DNA from 2 places in the Streptomyces sp. NPDC047917 genome. Region 2 is predicted to be linked to the other one. Evidence: riboswitches for the same ligand, from Rfam matches in the RefSeq annotation. Region 2 holds a riboswitch; the other holds the start of a gene.
The links. A riboswitch is a leader RNA that binds a small molecule or an ion and turns the genes downstream of it on or off. The one in region 2 is predicted to bind glycine.

Region 1: it holds a riboswitch for glycine, as region 2 does, so the genes downstream of both, gcvT (glycine cleavage system aminomethyltransferase GcvT) here and gcvP (aminomethyl-transferring glycine dehydrogenase) in region 2, are expected to answer to the same signal.

The regions. Positions count from the first base shown of each region.
Region 1 is NZ_JBIDCA010000023.1:9,615-17,293, reverse strand. It holds gene ACGF8B_RS39710 (enhanced serine sensitivity protein SseB C-terminal domain-containing protein) at 1-430, opposite strand, end outside; gene ACGF8B_RS39705 (enhanced serine sensitivity protein SseB) at 609-1,379, opposite strand; gene ACGF8B_RS39700 (AAA family ATPase) at 1,448-2,137, opposite strand; glycine riboswitch at 2,297-2,394, shown strand; gene gcvT (glycine cleavage system aminomethyltransferase GcvT) at 2,536-3,672, shown strand; gene gcvH (glycine cleavage system protein GcvH) at 3,765-4,142, shown strand; gene glyA (serine hydroxymethyltransferase) at 4,163-5,422, shown strand; gene ACGF8B_RS39680 (L-serine ammonia-lyase) at 5,582-6,964, shown strand; gene ACGF8B_RS39675 (hypothetical protein) at 7,036-7,679, opposite strand, start outside.
Region 2 is NZ_JBIDCA010000017.1:8,591-16,269, reverse strand. It holds gene ACGF8B_RS34960 (glutamate-cysteine ligase family protein) at 1-828, opposite strand, end outside; gene ACGF8B_RS34955 (hypothetical protein) at 1,310-1,903, shown strand; gene ACGF8B_RS34950 (DUF5999 family protein) at 2,244-2,450, shown strand; gene gcvP (aminomethyl-transferring glycine dehydrogenase) at 2,538-5,423, opposite strand; glycine riboswitch at 5,618-5,714, opposite strand; gene ACGF8B_RS34940 (PRC-barrel domain-containing protein) at 5,828-6,196, shown strand; gene ACGF8B_RS34935 (DNA polymerase IV) at 6,121-7,605, opposite strand; gene ACGF8B_RS34930 (MerR family transcriptional regulator) at 7,663-7,679, opposite strand, start outside.

The sequences.
Region 1 (7,679 bases), on a different contig from region 2:
CGATGGCCGGCTCGGTGAGCCGGAGCGGGCCGGCGGGCATCCGGTCGAGGCCGGTGGCGATCCGGCGCAGATCCAGCCAGGGGACGCCCACGCCGCCGCCCGGGGCGTGCGGGTTGAGCCAGATGCCCCAGCGGTCGGGGAAGAGGGTGCGGGCGATGTCCCGGCCGTCGACCAGCTCATGGGCGCGGTTCCAGCCACTGGCCGAGAGCTCCTGGGCGGAGGTCACGCAGGGGGCGTAGCCGAGGCCGTCGACCTCCATGTTCCCGTACTGGGCGTCGGGCGAGCCGGCCTGGCCCTGCCAGAGGAGCATCCAGATCCGGCCGCCCGCGAGGGCCTGCAGCAGCGCCTCGTACGCGTCGTAGCGCCCGGGCGTCACTTGGCGCAGCATGTGCTCGACCTGCCCGGCCGCCGCGGTGCCTGACGCACTCACCTGGTCCCGCCCCTCTTCGATCCACTGTGTCGGCCCGCCGCCCCGGGCACACGGGTGCGGCGTGATGCCGAGGCACCAGCCATGAAACCAGCTTATGCGCCGGTCCTGACACCGACTTGACGTCATGGGTCCGGGCGGTGTTCCCCACCGGTGCCCGGCGGAGGTCCCGCGCCGTGTTCTATATGCCCGCTCGCTGGTAGAACGGCCGGATCCGCTCCCGCATCCAGTCGCCGACCGGGTCCTGTGCCACGTCGAGCAGTACGAGATTGACCGGCCAGGGAACCCCGACCCGGCCCAGGGCGCGGCCGAGGGCGTCCATCGGGGCGTTGCGCCCCGCGCCGTCCCAGGTGGAGAACTCGACACCGATGAAGAGGACGGGGTCGCCTCCCTCGATGCTGGCGAGCGCCCGGCGGGCGGAGAGCACCACACCGCTCTCCTCGAACTCACCGGCCGCGGCGGCCAGGAAGTCGACCGGCTCCTCCTTCCAGTCCGGCTCGTACAGCCGGACCCTGCCGCCGCCGGCCGGCCCGTCCAGCGGGGTGCGCCCGGCCCGGCAGAGTTCGGCCACGGCGGGCGGCGGCAGCGGCATCCCGACCGCGCCGCCCGGGTTCACCGCGATGCCGAGCTGCGGGGGCAGTCCGCGGGCGAAGTCGCGGGCGGGCGCGACGGTGAAGGACATGTGGGCGCCGACACAGGCGAGGAACTGCTGTTCGGAGCTGAAGACCGGGACGTACGGGGCGCCCTCGATCTCCGTCGTCGGCAGGTCCAGGGCCCCCGAGTCCGGACCGCCGCCGTTGGGCAGCGGTACCCAGACCTGGCTGCGGCCGAGCACCTCGACGAGCCGTCCGCCCGCCTCCGGGCTGCCCACCGAGGCCATCAGCACTTCTTCGAGCTCGTTGCCCGGCCATCCGCCCTGCGGATGGGACTGGACCTGCGCCGGAACGTCCACTGCTTCCCCTTCTCGCCCAAGCCTTCCGGCAGAAGATTAACGCCCGGCCCCGAAGCGGCTCCGCCCCGCTACCGCCCGCCGGGCGGCCCGCCGGTGAACTCGATCCGGGCGAGCCGCCCCGCCGCCTCCCGGTCCAGCAGCACCGCCGAGCCGCATCCGGGCGGCAGCAGCCCCTTCTCCGTCGCCCGCAGCAGCCTGCCCACCGCCCTGCGGTGCCGGGCGAAGGCGTATCCCGATACGCCGCGTCCGCGCTCGCGCTGGCCCTCCCGCGCGGTCTCGGGCGTGACGTCGAGCAGGACCAGCCGCAGCGCCCGGCCCCGGCGCCGCGCGTCCCGGGCCAGCCAGCCGCGCACCCAGGACTGCGTCCCGCAGTCGTGGACGACGACGGACACCCCGGAACGCAGCACCCGCCACAGCCCCCAGTAGTGGGCGGCACGGACGAGCGGGCGGTAGAGGGCGTACGGGAATAACCGGGGCACGGACCGCGCCCAGCGGTCCCGGGTGTCCTGGGAGTCGATGGCGTGCGCCGTCGTCACCGCGCGCCGGATGAGCGTCGACTTGCCGCTGCCGGGCAGCCCGGAGACCACGACCACGTCGCCCGCCGCGAACCGCAGGGCGCGCGGGCTGCGCCCGGCCCGCTCCCGCAGATCCCGTACGACGGGCGCGCGCCCCGACATCTCCCTGGCCGGGGCCCCCGGCTGTGCGGGCATCGCCCCGTGTGCGAACCCCGCGGTCGTCGCGTACCGCTGCAACGTCATCGCCCTCCCCCTGTCGGATCACCCCACGTATGCCCCTGAAGTGTAAAGAAAAGGTAATGCGGCACAACCGTCCACGCCGGTGATTTCCGGCGGGGGACCGGGGCCCCACTCCGGCCCGATGCGTGCGATGATGGCCCGGCCAACTGCATAAAGGCCGTTCGAATCCGCGCGGGAGAGTTCCGGTCACTACCTGTGCCGGGCGCCGAAGGAGCAAGTTCCTCCCTTGAATCTCTCAGGCCCCGTACCGCGTGGATGAGGCAGATCTGAAAAGCGGGCCGCTTCGCGGCTCCACCCAAGGTGCAAGCCGAACCCTTCCAGGGGGTCTCGGCGAACCTCTCAGGTTCCGATGACAGATGGGGAGGGATCGTCCTCGTCGTCATGCCCTGGGAGCCATATCCATGAGCACCGCCCCCCGCCTCACCGCCCTCGATGCCCTGCACCGTTCGCTGGGCGCGACCATGACCGACTTCGCGGGCTGGGACATGCCCCTGCGGTACGCCAGTGAGCGCGACGAGCACAACGCGGTGCGCACGAAGGCCGGACTCTTCGACCTGTCGCACATGGGCGAGATCACCGTCACCGGCCCCGCGGCCGCGGCCTTCCTGAACTTCGCGCTGGTCGGCAACATCGGCACCGTCGCCGTGGGCCGGGCGCGCTACACGATGATCTGCGCCGAGGACGGCGGCATCCTCGACGACCTGATCGTCTACCGGCTGGGGGAGGCGGAGGCCCCCGAGTATCTGGTCGTCGCCAACGCGGGCAACGCCCAGATCGTGCTGGACGCGCTGACGGCCCGCGTCGAGGGCTTCGACGCCGAGGTGCGCGACGACCGGGACGCGTACGCGCTGCTCGCCGTCCAGGGCCCGGAGTCCCCCGCCATCCTGGCCTCGGTCACCGACGCCGACCTGGACGGCCTGAAGTACTACGCCGGTCTGCCGGGCACGGTCGCCGGTGTCCCCGCGCTGATCGCCCGTACCGGCTACACCGGCGAGGACGGCTTCGAGCTGTTCGTCGCCCCCGAGCACGCCGAGCGGCTGTGGCAGGCGCTGACCGAGGCGGGCGCCTCCCGGGGCCTGATCCCGTGCGGGCTCTCCTGCCGCGACACGCTGCGCCTGGAGGCGGGCATGCCGCTGTACGGGCACGAGCTGACCACGGAGCTCACCCCCTTCGACGCCGGTCTCGGCCGGGTCGTGAAGTTCGAGAAGGAGGGCGACTTCGTCGGCCGCAAGGCCCTTGAGGCCGCCGCCGAGCGCGCCGAGACCGCTCCGCCGCGCAAGCTGGTCGGCCTGGTCGCCGAGGGCCGCCGGGTGCCGCGCGCCGGCTACCCCGTTGTCGCCGTGGGCGGAGCCGGCGTCCAGGTCGTCGGGGAGGTCACCTCCGGCGCCCCGTCCCCGACCCTGGGCAGGCCGATCGCCATGGCATACGTCGACGCCGCGCACGCCACGCCCGGCACCGAGGGCGTCGCGGTGGACATCCGTGGCACCCACGAGCCGTACGAGGTCGTGGCGCTGCCGTTCTACAAGCGCCAGAAGTGACCCCCGCGCTCATCGAGAAGTGACGCAGTCGCGTCTCACACCGTAAGACCACCGTTCATCAGCACTCCCCCGCGTACAGGAGAATTCAGGTCATGAGCAACCCCCAGCAGCTGCGTTACAGCAAGGAGCACGAGTGGCTGTCGGCCGTCGAGGACGGTGTGGCCACGATCGGCATCACCGAGTACGCGGCCAACGCGCTCGGCGACGTCGTCTACGCCCAGCTCCCCGCGGTCGGTGACACGGTGACCGCGGGCGAGACCTGCGGTGAGCTGGAGTCGACCAAGTCGGTCAGCGACCTGTACTCCCCGGTCACCGGCGAGGTCACCGAGGCGAACCAGGACGTCGTGGACGACCCGTCGCTGGTGAACTCCGCTCCCTTCGAGGGCGGCTGGCTGTTCAAGGTACGCGTCACGGAGGAGCCGGCCGACCTGCTCTCCGCCGACGAGTACACCGAGTTCTCCGGCAACTAAAGACCCCAAGGGACCACCTGATGTCGCTTCTCAACTCATCCCTCCACGAGCTGGACCCCGACGTCGCCGCCGCCGTCGACGCCGAGCTCCACCGTCAGCAGTCCACCCTCGAAATGATCGCCTCGGAGAACTTCGCTCCGGTCGCGGTCATGGAGGCCCAGGGCTCCGTCCTGACCAACAAGTACGCCGAGGGCTACCCCGGCCGCCGCTACTACGGCGGCTGCGAGCACGTCGACGTGGTCGAGCAGATCGCCATCGACCGCATCAAGGCGCTCTTCGGCGCCGAGGCCGCGAACGTCCAGCCGCACTCCGGTGCGCAGGCCAACGCCGCCGCGATGTTCGCGCTGCTCAAGCCGGGCGACACGATCATGGGCCTGAACCTGGCCCACGGCGGTCACCTGACCCACGGCATGAAGATCAACTTCTCCGGCAAGCTCTACAACGTGGTCCCGTACCACGTCGACGAGACCGGCGTCGTGGACATGGCCGAGGTCGAGCGCCTCGCCAAGGAGTCCAAGCCGAAGCTGATCGTCGCCGGCTGGTCCGCGTACCCCCGTCAGCTGGACTTCGCCGCCTTCCGCCGCATCGCGGACGAGGTCGGCGCGTACCTGATGGTCGACATGGCGCACTTCGCCGGTCTGGTGGCCGCGGGGCTGCACCCCAACCCGGTGCCGCACGCCCACGTCGTCACGACCACCACGCACAAGACCCTCGGCGGTCCGCGCGGCGGTGTGATCCTCTCCACCCAGGAACTCGCCAAGAAGATCAACTCGGCGGTCTTCCCGGGCCAGCAGGGCGGTCCGCTGGAGCACGTGATCGCGGCCAAGGCGGTCTCGTTCAAGGTCGCGGCGACCGAGGAGTTCAAGGAGCGCCAGCAGCGCACCCTGGACGGCGCCCGCATCCTCGCCGAGCGCCTGGTACAGCCGGACGTCACCGAGGTCGGCGTCTCCGTCCTCTCCGGCGGTACGGACGTGCACCTGGTCCTCGTCGACCTGCGCAACTCGGAGCTGGACGGCCAGCAGGCCGAGGACCGGCTGCACGAGCTGGGCATCACGGTCAACCGGAACGCCATCCCGAACGACCCCCGGCCCCCGATGGTCACCTCGGGCCTGCGGATCGGTACGCCCGCCCTGGCGACCCGCGGCTTCCAGGCCGAGGACTTCACCGAGGTCGCGGAGATCATCGCCGCCGCCCTCAAGCCGTCGTACGACGCGGACGCCCTGAAGGCCCGCGTCGTCGCGCTGGCCGGGAAGTTCCCGCTGTACCCCGGCCTGAAGTAGTCCGGACAAGTTCTGGTAACACGTTGGGGCGGGGCACCGCGCACACTGAACTGTGAGCGCGGTGCCCCGTCCCATGCCCCCGCCCTCCGGGCCGCCCGGCCCATACCGCACCGCACCACCCGGCAGACAGCGACGTCTACCAACCCCTGAGGAGTCACCGTGGCCATCTCGGTCTTCGACCTGTTCTCGATCGGCATCGGCCCGTCCAGCTCCCATACGGTCGGCCCGATGCGCGCCGCCCGGATGTTCGCGCGCCGGCTGAAGAACGAGGGGCTGATCGCCCACACCGTCTCGATACGCGCCGAGCTGTACGGCTCGCTCGGTGCGACCGGTCACGGCCACGGCACCCCCAAGGCCGTACTGCTCGGCCTGGAGGGCGAGTCGCCGCGCACCGTCGACGTGGAGTCCGCCGACGACCGGGTGGAGCAGATCCGCTCCACCGGCCGGATCAACCTGCTCGGCATGCACGAGATCGACTTCGACGCCGACGAGCAGCTGATCCTGCACCGCCGCAAGGCCCTGCCGTACCACGCGAACGGCATGACCATCCTCGCCTTCGGCCACGAGGGCGAGGTGCTCCTGGAGAAGACCTACTACTCGGTCGGCGGCGGCTTCGTCGTCGACGAGGACGCGGTGGGCGAGGACCGGATCGTGCTCGACGACACCGTGCTCAAGCACCCCTTCCGCACCGGCGACGAGCTGCTGCGGCTCGCCCACGACACCGGGCTGTCCATCTCCTCGCTGATGCTGGAGAACGAGAAGGCCTGGCGCACCGAGGACGAGATCCGCTCGGGGCTGCTGGACATCTGGCGCGTCATGCAGGCCTGTGTCTCGCGCGGCATGTCCCGCGAGGGCATCCTGCCCGGCGGCCTCAAGGTCCGCCGCCGCGCCGCGAACACCGCCCGCCAGCTGAGGGCCGAGGGCGACCCGCAGACCCACGCGATGGAGTGGATCACCCTCTACGCGATGGCGGTCAACGAGGAGAACGCGGCGGGCGGCCGGGTCGTCACCGCCCCCACCAACGGCGCCGCGGGCATCATCCCGGCGGTCCTGCACTACTACATGAACTTCGCGGCCGGCGGCGCCACCGAGGCGGAGAAGGAGGACGGCGTCGTCCGCTTCCTCCTCGCGGCCGGTGCCATCGGCATGCTCTTCAAGGAGAACGCCTCCATCTCCGGCGCCGAGGTCGGCTGCCAGGGCGAGGTCGGCTCCGCCTGTTCCATGGCCGCCGGCGCCCTCGCCGAGGTCCTCGGCGGCACCCCCGAGCAGGTCGAGAACGCCGCCGAGATCGGCATGGAACACAACCTGGGCCTCACCTGCGACCCGGTCGGCGGTCTGGTCCAGATCCCGTGCATCGAGCGCAACGGCATGGCCGCGGTCAAGGCCGTCACGGCGGCGAAGATGGCGCTGCGCGGCGACGGCAGCCACAAGGTCTCCCTCGACAAGGTCATCAAGACCATGAAGGAGACCGGCGCGGACATGAGCGTGAAGTACAAGGAGACGGCGCGGGGCGGGCTCGCGGTGAACATCATCGAGTGCTGAGGGAGCGGGCCCGGCCCGGCCCGGCCGGCGGGTTCCGCCGAGGGAGCGGGCCCGGCCCGGCCGGCGGGTTCTCAGGGCAGCTGCCGGCCCCGCAGGGTCACCCCGTACCTCGTGCGCAGGCGGTCGATCTCCCACCAGGCCACGGCCGAGACCGAGGCCGGCCCGCCTATCACGGCGCAGAGCTGGACGAGCGGCGGGCCCGGCGGCATCCCGCTCATGAGCAGGTTGACGACCGCCAGCTCCCACACCAGCACCCCGGTCAGCAGGGCCGGAAGCGTGGCGTGCACCTCGGAGGTGCCGAACACGGTGCGGATCATCGTCCGCGACGCGAACAACACGAAGAACAGCATCCACACCACCGGGGCGGCCAGGGCGAGCGAGACGAACGGGGTGAAGATGTATGCCTCCATGTTCTGGCCGATGAGGAAGACGGCCATGGCCAGCAGCGGCACCGACGTGAGCGCGCCGAAGTACATCAGGGCCGAGCGCACCGCCGGGCGCAGGCGTGCGCGCATGCCCGGCCGCGCGGCCTCGGGTGCGATCCGGAACAGGACCAGGATCACCAGCGGCGCGCTGAGCAGCAGCAGCCACGGGGTGAAGGCGAGCCGGAGCGCGTACTGCTCCTGGACCTCCGCGAAGTCCGCCTCGGTGCCGTAGACGAGGAGGATCAGGAACGACGTGGCCAGCGCGGCCCAGGCCCTGATCTGCTGCACGC
Region 2 (7,679 bases):
GTTCTCCTCGAAGAGCTCGTACGCAGAGCCGATCCACCGCTCGCCGAACCAGGTCCTGGGCCGCACCCCCTGGTTCTGGAGTTCGGGCGGCCTGGTGTCGGTGGCCTGCTGGAAGAGCGGCGGCCGCGACTCCCGCCACAGCTCCCGGCCGAACAGGAACGGCGAGTTGGCCCCCAGCGCGATCTGGACGCCGGCGACGGCCTGGGCCGCGTTCCACACCGCGGAGAACCGCTCCGGTGTCACCTGGAGATGCAGTTGCACCGAGGTGCAGGCGGCCTCGGGGGTGATCGAGGCGGAGGTGGACACCAGTCGCTCCACGCCCTGGATGTCGAGGGAGAAATCCTCGCCCCGGGCGGCCACGATCTGATCGTTGAGCAGGGTGTAGCGGTCCGCGTCCGAGAGGTTCGCCACCACGAGGTCCTCGCGACGCAGGGTGGGCAGAATACCGATCATCATGATCCCGGCATCCACCTCGCCCGCCTTCCGGTGGGCATATCCGAGCCCGGTCCTGAGCTCTTCGGCCAACTGGTCGAAAACACGCCCGTCCAGCCGGTGCGGGACTATGTTCACTTCCAAATTGAACATCCCGAGTTCCATCTGGAAATCACGGCTCGCGATGCGCGGGAGGACCTCCCCATTCATCATCTTCGGCATGCCGTCGGCGCCCGCGAGATTCAGTTCGATCTCCACGCCCATGAGGTTGCGCGGCCGGTCGAACCTCCGCTCCGCCATCAGCCGCTCCAGCCCCTCCAGGCACTGGTGGAGCTTCCTCCGGTACCCCTGCCGATCGGACAGGTCAAAGGCACCCGCCACGACCTTCTCCCCCATCGGAGCGTCCCTCCCTCAAGTGGCGGCCCGCGGCCCAGGCCGCTCGCGTCACGATCGATAATGCCCAGGCCGGGTGATCCATAACGCCCCCGTGAAGGCCACGGAGCCAGTAATCTGAGTGCGCCCGCCCGCGGCACATTCCATGGGCATGACGCAGCACGGGTTTCCCATCTTGGCGCATGGTGAATACACCGTCGCGTTTCGGCCGTCCACGGCCGGGGAAAAATCCCAGGCGGCGGCTGCGCCGTTGACGCAAAATCAGCAGATTCTCCGCATAATAAAGTCTCGATACCGCCTTGTCGGCAATAGCTGCGACGGCTAGTGGAATCACCGCGTGAACACGTGTCGTATAAACTCCGCGGACGAGGCAGAGAGTTGACGCACCGGCCCAGTCACCGGCCTCCTCTGGCCCCGCATGCCGACAGCGACGTCTGCACCCGCCCACGCACCACCGTGTCTCCGAAGTGAGAGGCGACCCACTATGCCGCTGCATGTTCCCCCGGCTCCCGCGCCCGCTCTGCGCAGCGTTCTCGCGGCACTCGGTTCACCCACCGCAGTCCGCGAGGCCCGCACCCCCGCCCTTCGATCCGCCGAGGGACCGCTGAGCCCCGAACTCCCGCTCCCCGTCCATGTACTGGAGCGGATCGGGCCGGGCGGGCTCGCTCCCGCCACCCGGCTCGCCGCGTGGCGGTTCCTGATCCGTAGCGCGGAGCAGCCCGTCGCCGCCGCGGACACCATGCTCACTCCGGACGGCTGGACGTTCTCACACTTCTTCGAGGGCCCCTACATCGCCTCGACCGAACTCGCCCTGCGCCAGGCCGAGACGGTCACCACGCACTATCAGCCACGGCTGCTGTCCATCCCGGAGCTCTACATGCTCGCGCTGTGGCTGCACGGCGACGCCGAGGCGGACGCCGCCGGCGGGGAGCTCGCCCCCGCCGATCTCCTGGTTCCGCTGGCCCCCGCCCCGCCGGGCATCGCGGCCCATCGCCCGCACCGGGTCGCCGATCTGCTCCGCGTGATGACGCTGCGCATCACCCCCGGCCCCGGCCCCCTGCTCGGATCACCGGCCTGAGAACCGCACCCCCGTACGAGATTGCTGCGCCCCGTACGAGAACGCTGCGCCCCGTCACCTTCCCTGGTGGCGGGGCACAGTGCTGGAGGGGCGCACTTCGATGCCCGTCCGGACTAGCCCGGTCCGACCACCCCGAACCACCCGAAGTGACAGTGCAGTTGCGGTGAACCGTCCGCGTGGGTGATGCGTCCTTCGAGTAAGGACAAGTGCTGCTGCGAAATCCCTGCGGATTGCCGCCGGTGGGGCAACACTGGGACCGGACCTATCGATACGGGGGGCGGCCATGAACACCTCATCCAGCCGCAGGACATTCACTACAACGCAGCGAAAGAACCCAGCCATGTGCCAGCATCAGCCACCATGCCCGACCGCCGACTCAGCCGACCGGGAAGCCGCCCGCCTGACGGCCCACCACCCGGAACAGGGCTGGAGCCTGCTGTGCAACGGGGTCCTTCTCTTCGAGGACACCGGCGAGCTGCTCCCGGACGGTCAGATCATCGCACCGCACCGGCCCCTGGGGACCGACCGGGTGATGAGGGCCGCCTGATCGCGGCCGGTACGAGCTGGGGCCGGCCCGGAGAAATCTCCGAACCGGCCCCGACGCATGTCCGCGTCACTCCCCCGCGTTCATGACTCAGTTGTCGTACTCGTCCAGCGGCGGGCAGGAGCAGACGAGGTTGCGGTCACCGAAGGCCCCGTCGATCCGGCGCACCGGCGGCCAGTACTTGTCGGCGGCCGAGACGCCGGCCGGGAAGACCGCCACCTCACGGCTGTACTCGTGCTTCCACTCCCCGCCCAGCATCGCGGCGGTGTGCGGAGCGTTGTGCAGCGGGTTGTCGTCCGCGCTCCACTCACCGGAGGCCACCTTCTCGACCTCGCCGCGAATGGCGATCATCGTGTCGCAGAACCGGTCGAGCTCCGCGAGGTTCTCGCTCTCGGTCGGCTCGATCATCAGCGTTCCGGCGACCGGGAACGACATGGTCGGCGAGTGGAAGCCGTAGTCGATCAGACGCTTGGCGATGTCGTCGACGCTGACGCCGGTGGCCTTGGAGATCGGCCGCAGGTCCACGATGCACTCGTGCGCGACCAGACCGGCCGGGCCGTTGTACAGGATCGGGTAGTGCGGCTCCAGGCGCTTGGCGATGTAGTTCGCGGCGAGCACGGCGACCTGCGTCGCCCGCTTGAGGCCCTCGCCACCCATCAGACGTACGTACGCCCAGGAGATCGGGAGGATGCCGGCCGAGCCCCACGGGGCGGCCGAGATCGGTCCGACACCGGTCTCGGGGCCCGCCGCGGACTGCAGCGGGTGGTTGGGCAGGTACGGCGCGAGGTGCGCGCGCACCCCGACCGGGCCGACGCCGGGGCCGCCGCCGCCGTGCGGGATGCAGAAGGTCTTGTGCAGGTTCAGGTGCGAGACGTCGCCGCCGAACCGGCCCGGCTTCGCGAGACCCACCAGCGCGTTGAGGTTGGCACCGTCGACGTACACCTGACCGCCGGCGTCGTGCACCTCGGCGCAGATGTCGGCGACGTGCTCCTCGAACACGCCGTGCGTCGACGGGTACGTGATCATGAGCACGGCGAGCTCGTCGCGGTGCTTCTCGATCTTGGCGCGCAGGTCCTCGATGTCCACCTCGCCGTCGTCGGCGGTCTTGACGACGACGACCTTCATGCCGGCCATGACGGCGCTGGCCGCGTTGGTGCCGTGCGCGGAGGACGGGATGAGGCAGACGGTGCGCTGCTCGTCACCGTTGGCGCGGTGGTACGCCCGCACGGCCAGAAGGCCGGCGAACTCGCCCTGCGAGCCCGCGTTCGGCTGGATCGAGACGGCGTCGTACCCGGTGACCTCGGCGAGACGCTCCTCCAGCTCACGGATGAGAGTGAGGAAGCCCTGCGCCTGCTCGGCCGGCGCGAAGGGGTGCAGCGCGCCGAACTCGGGCCAGGTGATCGACTCCATCTCGGTGGTCGCGTTCAGCTTCATGGTGCAGGAGCCCAGCGGGATCATGCCGCGGTCCAGCGCGTAGTCCCGGTCGGCGAGCTTGCGCAGGTAGCGCAGCATCGCGGTCTCGGAGCGGTGCTGGTGGAAGACCGGGTGGGTGAGGATCTCGTCGGAACGCAGCAGCCCCTCGGGCAGCGTGTCGGCGAGAGTGGCGTCCAGCGCCTCTATGTCCCCGTCCGCACCGAAGGCGGCCCAGACCGCGGCGAGCTGCGTGCGGGTCGTGGTCTCGTCGCAGGCCAGGGAGACCAGGTCGGCGTCGACCAGCCGCAGGTTGACCCCGTGCTCGCGGGCGGCGGCGACGGTCTCGGCGGCCCGGCCCGGGACCCGCACGGTGAGGGTGTCGAAGAAGGCGCCCGTCACGACATCGACCCCGGCGGCGCGCAGGCCCTCGGCCAGGATCGTCGCGTAGCGGTGGGTGCGCCGCGCGATCGTCCGCAGCCCGTCCGGGCCGTGGTACACCGCGTACATCCCGGCCATGACGGCGAGCAGTACCTGGGCGGTACAGATGTTGCTGGTGGCCTTCTCGCGGCGGATGTGCTGCTCGCGGGTCTGAAGGGCCAGCCGGTAGGCCTTGTTGCCGTCCGCGTCGACGGAGACACCGACCAGGCGGCCGGGAAGGCTGCGGGCGAACTTCTCGCGCACGGCCATGAACCCGGCGTGCGGTCCGCCGAAGCCCATCGGCACACCGAAGCGCTGCGTGGTGCCGACCGCGATGTCCGCGCCCAGCTCGCCCGGCGAGGTGAGCAGGGTCAGGGCGAGCAGGTCGGCGGCGACCGTGACGATCGCACCCAGCTCGTGGGCCTGCTCGATGACGGGCTTGATGTCCCGGACGGCTCCGGAGGCGCCCGGGTACTGAACCAGCACGCCGAAGACACCGCGCTCGGCGATCTCCGCCGGGATTCCGTCGGACAGATCGGCGACGACGACCTCGACACCGGTCGGCTCGGCGCGGGTCTCGATGACCGCGGTCGTCTGCGGCAGGGCGTCGGCGTCGATCAGGAAGACCCCGTTCTTCACCTTGCCGACGCGCCGGGAGAGCGCCATGGCCTCGGCGGCCGCGGTGCCCTCGTCGAGCAGCGAGGCGCCGGAGGTCGGCAGCCCGGTCAGCTCGGCGACCATCGTCTGGAAGTTGAGCAGCGCCTCCAGCCGGCCCTGCGAGATCTCCGGCTGGTACGGCGTGTAGGCCGTGTACCAGGCGGGGTTCTCCATGACGTTGCGCAGGATTACCGGCGGGGTGAAGGTGCCGTAGTAGCCGAGCCCGATCATCGGGGCCAGGACCTGGTTGCGGTCCGCGAGCTCGCGCAGCTCGGCGAGGACCTCGGCCTCGGTGCGAGCGGCCGGCAGCCCGAGCGCCTCCGCGCTCTTGATGACATCGGGCACCGCGGCCGCGGTGAGTTCGTCCAGCGAGCCGTAACCGACCTGGGCGAGCATCTTCGACTGCGCCTCGGCATCGGGTCCGATGTGGCGCTGCTCGAACGGAATACCCTGCTCCAGCTGGGAGAGCGGAGTGCGACGGGGGGTCATGGTGGAGGCCTCCTGGTCTGTCACGACCTGCGAGGGGCACCACGGCGCGGGTGCCCGAACGGCCTCCCCCTCTGTCATCTCAACCTGAGAGCTTCACCGGCGCGCCGTGCGGCGTACCGGCTTTCACCGTCGGTGAGGAAGGGAATCGCACCGGCACTCGGCCGCACGAAACCCGCCCTGCTTTCCAGAGTGACCTCGTCCGTGCGGTACGGGGGCCTGAGAGATTCCGGGGAGGATTTGCTCCTTCGGCGCCTTCGGATCAGCTCCGGAGGACTCTCCCGCACGGGGTCAGCAGCCATGACCAGCCTACCAGCGGGCTTCGTGGCTGATTTCTCGAGTGGCCAACCACCCGGATCTGCCTTTTTGTAGTGCTAGTGGAGTAGCCGCGACCAGTGGGAGGGACCGTGCAGACCGACATCGATCCGCGCAGCCTGATCGGCCGCAAGGCGTTCGACCGCAAGGGCACCAAGATCGGAACCGTGGACGAGGTGTACCTCGACGACGCGACCGGTGTGCCCGAGTGGGCGGCCGTACGTACCGGACTCTTCAGCCGGGACGCGTTCGTCCCCCTGGAACCCAGCGAATTCGTGGAGGACACGCTCCGCATCCCCTTCGACCGTGCCCTGATCAAGGACGCGCCGGACTTTGGTGTCGGCCGCCACCTCTCGCCGGAACAGGAGCTCCAGCTCTACCGGCACTACGGACTGGACTCCGCGCCGGAGGAGACCGGCCCGGACAGGGACTTCGGCAGGCTGGCCGGCCAGGACGAGTAGTCCTGCGGGTCACGCACCAGGGGCAGCGGATCGGCGGGCCGGAGCTCCGGGTCGTCGATCCGGAACGTACGCACCCGGCCGGGCGGCGATCCGGGCTCCTCGAACCGCACCGTCACCCGTCCGACGCCGCTGCCCTGCACCCAGCCGTGGCCGTGCGTCTCGTGGTGCACGTCGTGTCCGGCGGGCCAGCGCCGTGCCGCGCGCTGCTCGGCACTCTCCGGGACCTCCGCCCGGGGATCGCCGGGCGGCCCGGTCGCCTCGTCCCCCGCCGGTGCCGTCCCCGCTGCCGGTTCCCCGGCTGATTCCCCGGCCGACTCCTCGGCAGCGGCGCGCTCCCCGGCGGCCTGCGCGAAGAGGTCCTCCTGTGTGTAGTCGGCAAGCCCCGTCACCCCCACTCCGAGGAGCCGGACGCCCCCGGTGGTGTCAACGGCCTCCAGGAGCCGTGCGGAGGCCTCACGGACCACCGTGGGGTCGTCCGTGGGCCCACGGAGCGTCTCGGACCTCGTGAGCGTCGAGAAGTCGTACCGGCGCACCTTCAGCACCACCGTGCGCCCGGACCGCCCCGCGCCCCGCAGCCGCTGTACGCAGCGGTCGGCCAGCCGCTCGACCTCGGCCCTGATCCGCACCCGGTCGTGCAGGTCGGCGTCGAAGGTGTCCTCGACCGACACCGACTTGGCGTCCCGCTCCGCGACCACCGGCCGGTCGTCGTACCCGAACGCCATCCGGTGCAGCGAGCTCCCGTGCGCCTTCCCCAGCAGGCGCACCAGCTCGTCCTCACCCGCCTCGGCCAGGTCGTCGACCGTCGTCATCCCGGCCCGGCGCAGATGATCCGCCGTCGTCGGCCCGACACCGGGGAGGATCCGCACCGACATGGGCGCGAGCAGCGCCCGCTCCGTGCCCGGCTCTATGAGCAGCAGGCCGTTCGGCTTCGCCTCCTCCGAGGCGATCTTGGCCAGCATCTTGGAACCGGCGAGCCCGACCGATCCGGTGAGCCCGGTGACCTCCTTGATCGCCGTACGCAGCTGCGCGCCGATCTCCAGCGCCGAGGCCGTGTCGTCGGCCGTCCCCCCGGCCTCCAGGTCCACGAAGGCCTCGTCCAGGCTGAGGGGCTCGACCAGCGGGGAGAGCCGTGCCAGCAGCTCCATCACCTGGTCGCTCACGGTCCGGTAGAGCTGGAAGCGCGGCACCAGATAGGCCGCATTGGGCGCCAGCCGCCGCGCCTGCGCCGTCGGCATCGCCGAGTGCACCCCGAAGCGACGCGCCTCGTACGACGCGGTGGCGACCACTCCGCGCGGCCCGAGCCCGCCCACCACCACCGGCTTGCCGCGCAGGCTCGGCTTCGCCGCCTGCTCCGCAGAGGCGTAGAAGGCATCCATGTCCAGATGCAGGATGGTGGGCGCGGCTCTCACATCAATCGATGCTGCCCTACGGCACTGACAATGGCCGCGCCCGAACCCCCGGCCGCGTCAGCCGGCGCGGTTGC